Regions from separate parts of the Conyzicola nivalis genome, predicted to be linked through region 2. Evidence: predicted binding sites of a transcription regulator. Region 2 holds the regulator's gene; each other region holds the start of a gene.
The links. Region 2 encodes HrcA, which represses chaperone genes, less so after heat shock. Its sites were predicted from a motif close to TTNGCACTCGNNNNNNNCGAGTGCNAA; they were not measured.
Positions count from the first base shown of each region.

Region 1: a site for HrcA is predicted at 1,010-1,036, ahead of groL (chaperonin GroEL). Genes of this name have one in related genera too.
Region 3: a site for HrcA is predicted at 1,250-1,276, ahead of groES (co-chaperone GroES). Genes of this name have one in related genera too.

Region 1 covers NZ_BMGB01000002.1:352,772-355,039, forward strand. The annotation lists gene IEV96_RS15200 (LytR C-terminal domain-containing protein) at 1-500, shown strand, start outside; gene IEV96_RS15205 (cold-shock protein) at 680-886, shown strand; gene groL (chaperonin GroEL) at 1,078-2,268, shown strand, end outside.
Region 2 covers NZ_BMGB01000001.1:1,114,448-1,116,715, forward strand. The annotation lists gene dnaJ (molecular chaperone DnaJ) at 1-764, opposite strand, end outside; gene hrcA (heat-inducible transcriptional repressor HrcA) at 803-1,825, opposite strand; gene IEV96_RS05410 (DUF4870 domain-containing protein) at 2,005-2,268, shown strand, end outside.
Region 3 covers NZ_BMGB01000002.1:150,480-152,747, forward strand. The annotation lists gene IEV96_RS14210 (THUMP-like domain-containing protein) at 1-1,100, opposite strand, end outside; gene groES (co-chaperone GroES) at 1,352-1,648, shown strand; gene rarD (EamA family transporter RarD) at 1,800-2,268, shown strand, end outside.

The sequences.
Region 1 (2,268 bases), on a different contig from region 2:
CCCGCAAGCGCGGCGGCGGTTGGGTCGGGTTCGCGTGGGCGGCGCTGGCCACCCTGGTCCTCGTGGTCGGCGGTTTCTACGTTGTGACCCTTATCGACGACAGCGTGCGTTTCGAGATCCCCGGCTTCCCACAGGCGGACGAGACGAGCAGCTCGCCCGAAGACGAGTCGACCCCGACGGCGCTGCCGCTCACCGATCCCGCGACGATCGACCCCGCGCGCGCCATCACGATCACGGTGCTCAACGGAACTCCCGTCGTCGGGCAGCAGACCGTGGTCAGCGACACGCTGACCGCCGCGGGCTGGCCGATCGGAAGCGCCACGACGGCGTCGACGAGCGATATCGAAGAGACGATCGTTTACTACAGCAACCCCGCCGACGAGGACATCGCGCGCGGGCTCGTCTCCACTCTCGGTGTCGGCGACGTGAAGGAGAGCACCGCGTTCCTCGGCGCCCCCGTCACGATCGTGCTCGGCTCGGACTACACCCCCGCCGGCTGACGGCACCGGGCCGAACAGTGGCCCCGTGTCATCCAGTGTTACGAACGTGTTTAATCCTTGAGTATTAGGCCGATTACGCCGCAAACCCCCTGTTGGAGCGCGCTGCCGCTCACTACGCTCTGGGATGTCCGTACCGCGACTGGTGCGGATACCACCGAACACGCACCAAGGAGCAACACATGGCGAACGGAACCGTGAAGTGGTTCAACGCTGAAAAGGGTTACGGTTTCATCACTGTCGAGGGCGGGAGCCAGGACGTGTTCGTCCACTACTCCGCCATCGACATGGGGGGTTACAAGGTACTCGAAGAGGGTCAGAGCGTGACCTTCGAAATCGGCACGGGCAGCAAGGGCCCTCAGGCAGAATCGGTGCGGCTCGCGCAGTAGCGTCCGACCGATTTCGTGACAATGGCCCGTCGAAGGCGGGCCATTGTTGTGCGCGGTGCGCGTAATCGCCCGGCAAGCCTTCGCCTTTCTTGCACTCACCTTGGGCGAGTGCTAATTTTGTCTCTGGCACTCGCATGCCCCGAGTGCTAAAGAATTCGGTAGGCAAACGTCCGGAAAGGACGAGAACACACATGGCAAAAATCATTGCTTTCAACGAGGAGGCCCGTCGCGGCCTCGAGCGTGGCCTGAACATCCTGGCCGACGCCGTCAAGGTCACGCTCGGCCCGCGCGGTCGCAACGTGGTGCTTGAGAAGAAGTGGGGCGCCCCCACCATCACGAACGATGGTGTGTCGATTGCCAAGGAAATCGAGCTGGACGACCCCTACGAGAAGATCGGCGCAGAGCTGGTCAAAGAGGTAGCCAAGAAGACGGATGACGTCGCAGGCGACGGAACGACCACCTCGGTCGTTCTCGCTCAGGCCCTCGTTCGCGAAGGACTTCGCAACGTCGCAGCCGGTGCCGACCCGATCAGCCTCAAGCGCGGCATCGAGAAGGCGACCTCCGCGGTCATCGAGGCGCTCATCGCCTCCGCCAAGGAGATCGAGACCAAGGAAGAGATCGCGGCCACCGCGTCCATCTCCGCCGGCGACCCCGAGATCGGCGCACTGATCGCCGAGGCCATCGACAAGGTCGGCAAGGAAGGCGTCGTCACCGTCGAGGAGTCGAACACCTTCGGCACCGAGCTCGAGCTGACCGAGGGCATGCGCTTCGACAAGGGTTACCTCTCGGCATACTTCGTCACCGACCCCGAGCGCCAGGAAGCGGTCTTCGAGGACCCCTACATCCTCATCGTCAACGGCAAGATCTCGAACATCAAGGACCTGCTGCCGATCGTCGACAAGGTCATCCAGTCGGGCAAGCAGCTGCTGATCATTGCCGAGGACGTCGACGGCGAAGCGCTCGCGACCCTCGTCGTGAACAAGATCCGTGGCATCTTCAAGTCGGTCGCCGTCAAGGCTCCCGGCTTCGGTGACCGTCGCAAGGCGCAGCTGCAGGACATCGCCATCCTCACCGGTGGCCAGGTCATCTCCGAGGAGGTCGGTCTCAAGCTCGAGAACGCGACCCTCGACCTGCTCGGCCGCGCCCGCAAGGTCGTCATCACCAAGGACGAGACCACGATCATCGAGGGCACCGGCGACGCCGACGCCATCGCCGGTCGCGTCAAGCAGATCCGCGCCGAGATCGAGAACACCGACTCCGACTACGACCGCGAGAAGCTGCAGGAGCGCCTGGCCAAGCTGGCCGGCGGCGTTGCAGTCATCAAGGCCGGAGCCGCGACCGAGGTCGAGCTCAAGGAGCGCAAGCACCGCATCGAAGACGCA
Region 2 (2,268 bases):
ACCTCGTGGTGCTTCACCTTGATCTCGAGGTAGAGGTCGCCGTTGGGGCCGCCGGCGGGGCCGATCTCGCCCTGGTTCGGCAGCTGCAGGCGCAGGCCGGTGTCGACTCCGGCGGGGATGTCGACGGTCATCTTGCGGGTCGCACGGACGCGGCCCTGGCCGGCGCAGGTGGGGCACGGGCTCGGGATGACGGTGCCGTAGCCGCGGCAGGTGCCGCACGGGCTGGACGTCATGATGTTGCCGAGCAGGCTGCGCACGGCGCGCTGGATCTGGCCGGAGCCGTGGCAGATGTCGCAGACGACGGCGCGGGTGCCGGGGGCGCAGCAGGTGCCCTCGCAGGTGTCGCAGAGGATTGCGGTGTTGACCTCGAGGTCGCGTTTGGTGCCGAAGATGACCTCGTCGAGGTCGACCTCGACGCGCAGCAGGGCGTCGCCGCCTCGCTCCTTGCGCGAACGCGGTGCGGCGCCGCTTCCTCCGCCGCCGGGTGCACCCCCGCCGAAGAAGGTGTCGAAGATGTCGCTGAAGCCGCCGAAGCCCTGAGCCCCTCCGCCGAACCCGGCGCTGCCGCCCTGGTCGTATTCCTGGCGCTGCCGCGGGTCGCTGAGCACGTCGTAGGCGTGCGTCACCGACTTGAAGCGGTCGGACGCACTCGGTTCCGGGTTCACGTCGGGGTGGAACTCGCGCGCGAGCTTCCGGTAGGCCTTCTTGATTTCTTCGGGCGAGGCGCTCTTGTCGACGCCGAGTACTTCGTAGTGGTCAGCCACAGTTAGTTGTCAATCCTCACGGTGTTCGTTCCCGGCGGTTATTCGTCGCCGAGCAGTCTGGTCAGGTAGCGGGCGACTGCTCGCACCGCCGCCATGTTGTTCGAGTAGTCCATGCGGGTCGGCCCGAGCACGCCCAGTCGGGCGATGCCGCCGCCCGACGACGTGTAGCCGCTCGAGAGCACCGAAGTCTGGCCGAGGCCGAACTCCGCGTTCTCGCGACCGATGGTCACGGCCACGCCGTGGTGGTCGCCGTCGACCTCGCCGAAGAGTTTGAGCAGCGTCACCTGCTCTTCGATCGCCTCGAGCACCGGGAAGATGCTGCCGTCGAAGTCGTCTTCGGTGCGCACGAGGTTCGCGGCACCGGCCATGAGCAGCCGGTCTTGACGGTTCTCGAGGGTCTGGCCGATGAGCGTGCGCGCCACCTGGGCGACGATGTCCCGGCGGTCAGGGGCAAAGTGCGCCCCGATGGTCGTGAGTTTCTCCGCGGCATCCGAAAGGGGCAGTCCGCCGAGGTTGGCATTGAGCTTGCTGCGCAGTTCGCCGAGGAAGACGTCGTCGATGTCGGATGACACGTCGACGAGTTTTTGCTCGACCCGGCCGGTATCGGTGATGAACACGGTCATGAGCCGGCGCGGCGCGAGCGGCACGATCTCGATGTGGCGCACGCGCGACCTCGTGAGCGTGGGGTACTGCACGAGAGCGACCTGGTGCGTCAGCTGCGACAGGAGGCGGACAGTGCGGGCGAGCACGTCGTCGAGATCGATCGACTCGCCGAGGAAGGTCTCGATCGCCTGGCGCTGGGCGCTGCTGAGCGGCCGCAGGTCGGCGAGCTGGTCGACGAACACGCGGTAGCCCTTGTCGGTGGGCACGCGGCCCGACGACGTGTGCGGGGCGACGATGAGCTCTTCTTCTTCGAGCAGGGCCATGTCGTTGCGGATGGTCGCGGCCGAGACGCCGAAGGCGTGCCGCTCGACGATGGACTTCGAGCCGACGGGCTCGCGGGATGCGACGTAGTCCTGCACGATCACGCGGAGGACTTCGAGGCTGCGGTCGGACACCATCTCACCACCGCCCTTCGCTTCGCCCACTGGCACTCGATCAACCTGACTGCCAATTGTAACTCGGTGCGTCGGGGAAGGAGGTTTGCGCGCGCGGTTCGTACACGCTACGTTGTGCAGTGTTAGCGCCGACCCCCGAACGGGGGGCGCTCCACGCCACCCGAAAGGCCTCCCCCGCAGTGATGTCCGACGTTTCACCCCACCCCCGCGCCCGGGCGTTCTCCACGACGGACGACAAGACGTGGGCGACGGTGGCCCACCTGGGCGGCGTGCTGTGGTTCGCGCCCTCGCTCGTGATCTATCTGATGACGCGCGCCCGCCCCTCCCTCGCCCGGCAGGAATCGAAGGAAGCGCTGAACTGGCAGATCACCTTCACCGCGTTGTACGCCGTGGTGATGACCGTCGAGGCGTTCATCGCCGCGCTGCTGTCGCTCACCCCGGTGGCG
Region 3 (2,268 bases), on a different contig from region 2:
TTGAGCGACAGCTTGGCGCGGAACTGCGCCGGATCGATGTCGACACCGCGCTTCTTGATCTCGAGCGTGCCGATGCCGAGCGTCTGCAGGCGCTTCTTGATCGCCCGTTCGTCGAGGGGAAGCGTCTCGGTGATGCGGAATCCGACGGCGAACGGCGTCTCCACCGCCGCGTCGGTGCTCAGGTAGGCGATCTGATCGCTGATCATTCGGGCGTCGATGCCTCGCGCGAGGTCGCCGATGAGGCGCGCCCTGATCACCGCCCCGTCGGGCTCGTAGAGGTATTCGCCCAGTTCGCCGAGCTCGACGTCGGGGCTGTCGGCCGGGGCGGTGAGTTCGGCGGTGCCGTGGTCGCCGATCACCAGGGCCGAGCGGCCGACGCCGGGACGCGCGGCGGCGCCGAACCACACGCCGAGCTCCACCACGTCGCGGTCCACCGACACCCACTGCGCCTCGACCCCCGCGGGAATCAGGTCGCGGTCGATGCCGGGCCCGAGCTTGACACCCGTAGGCAGTCGCTCGCCGATCGCAAAAGCGAAATCGAGCGAGGGCGACCAGTCGGCGGGATCCGCGAGGCGCCGGGCGTCGTTGCGCCGGGCGGGATCGAGGTAGACGCCCTCGAACCCGTCGAGATCGACAGCCGTGGCATCCGCGTGTTCGATCGTCGCGTTGCCGAACGGTGCCAGGTTGTAGGCGGCGATCGCCGCGGTGACCTCGTCGCGTTCGACGCCGGTCACCCGGATGTCGATCGCCGCGAGGGCGAGGGCGTCAGCGCCGATTCCGCAGCCCAGGTCGGCGACGCGCGTCACGCCGGCGTCGCGGAACCGGCCGGCGTGCAGCGCGGCGACCTTCAGCCGGGTGGCCTGCTCGAGACCCGCCTCGGTGAACAGCATCCGCTCGGCGAACGGCCCGAACTTGGCGACCGCGCGCGCCCGCAGCTTCGACTGGCTGAGCACGGCCGCGACGAGACCGGGGGAGTGCCCCGCCTTGCGCAGTGTCGCGACGGTGCGCACCACATCGGCCTGGGAGTCGAACGGCGGCAGCGAGTCGAGCAGCCCGAGCCCCTCGGTCGACATCAGCTCGCGAAACTCGGTGGCGTCCATGGCCCCATTCTCCCAGCCCCTCGCGCGTGCCCAGACCTGCCAAATGAAGGAGAAACCGGTGTCGAGTCACACATCGGCGCGGATGCGCGGCCCTACGGTGCGAAATCTCCTTCATTTGGCAGGCGGGAGAGGGGCGGATGTTTCGGCGATTGGCACTCGGATTGATCGAGTGCCAGCATCCGACGTATAGTTGCTTTGGCACTCTCACATCGAAAGTGCCAACCCAAGAATTTAGAAAGAAGAGGTCAACTGTGTCGGTCTCCATCAAGCCGCTCGAGGATCGCATCGTGATCAAGCAGGTCGAAGCAGAAACGACGACCGCCTCCGGGCTCGTCATTCCTGACACCGCCAAGGAAAAGCCCCAGGAGGGCGAAGTTGTCGCCGTCGGCCCCGGCCGCATCGACGACAACGGCAACCGCATCCCCCTCGACATCGCCGTCGGCGACAAGGTCATCTACTCCAAGTACGGCGGAACCGAGGTGAAGTACGGCGGAGAAGACCTCCTCGTGCTCTCCGCTCGCGACGTGCTCGCGGTCGTCGTCCGCTAGTCAGCGAACACAGGCAACACCAGTACTACCCGGAACGCCCGGTGGCCCAGCCACCGGGCGTTCCGTCGTTCCACGCGCCGATAGGGTGGACGACGTGCCACCAGCCGTCACCGTCCCCACGTCCACAGCCTCGCCGAGCGACGGCCTGCCCATGGGCCGCGGCCTGCTCTTCGGTATCGCCGCCTACGCGCTCTGGGGCGTGCTTCCCCTCTTCTTCCTGCTGCTCCGCCCGGCGACGGCGTTCGAGATCGTCGCCTGGCGCATCGTGCTCTCCCTCATCTTCTGCGTCTTGCTGCTCACGGTCACCCGCGGCTGGCCGGCGCTCATGGTCATCGTCCGCGACCGCCGCACCACGCTCATCCTCGGCGGGGCCGGCCTGCTCATCCTGGTCAACTGGCTCGTCTACGTGTACGCGACCCTCAGCGGCCACGTCGTCGAGGCCGCCCTCGGCTACTTCACCAACCCGATCGTGACCGTGCTGCTCGGGGTCATCGTCCTGCGCGAACGGCTGCGGCCGCTGCAGTGGGTGGCGATCGGCGTGACCGTGGTCGCCGTGCTCATCCTGGCCCTCAACTACGGGCAGTTCCCCTTCATCGCGCTCGCCCTGGCGTTCTCGTTCG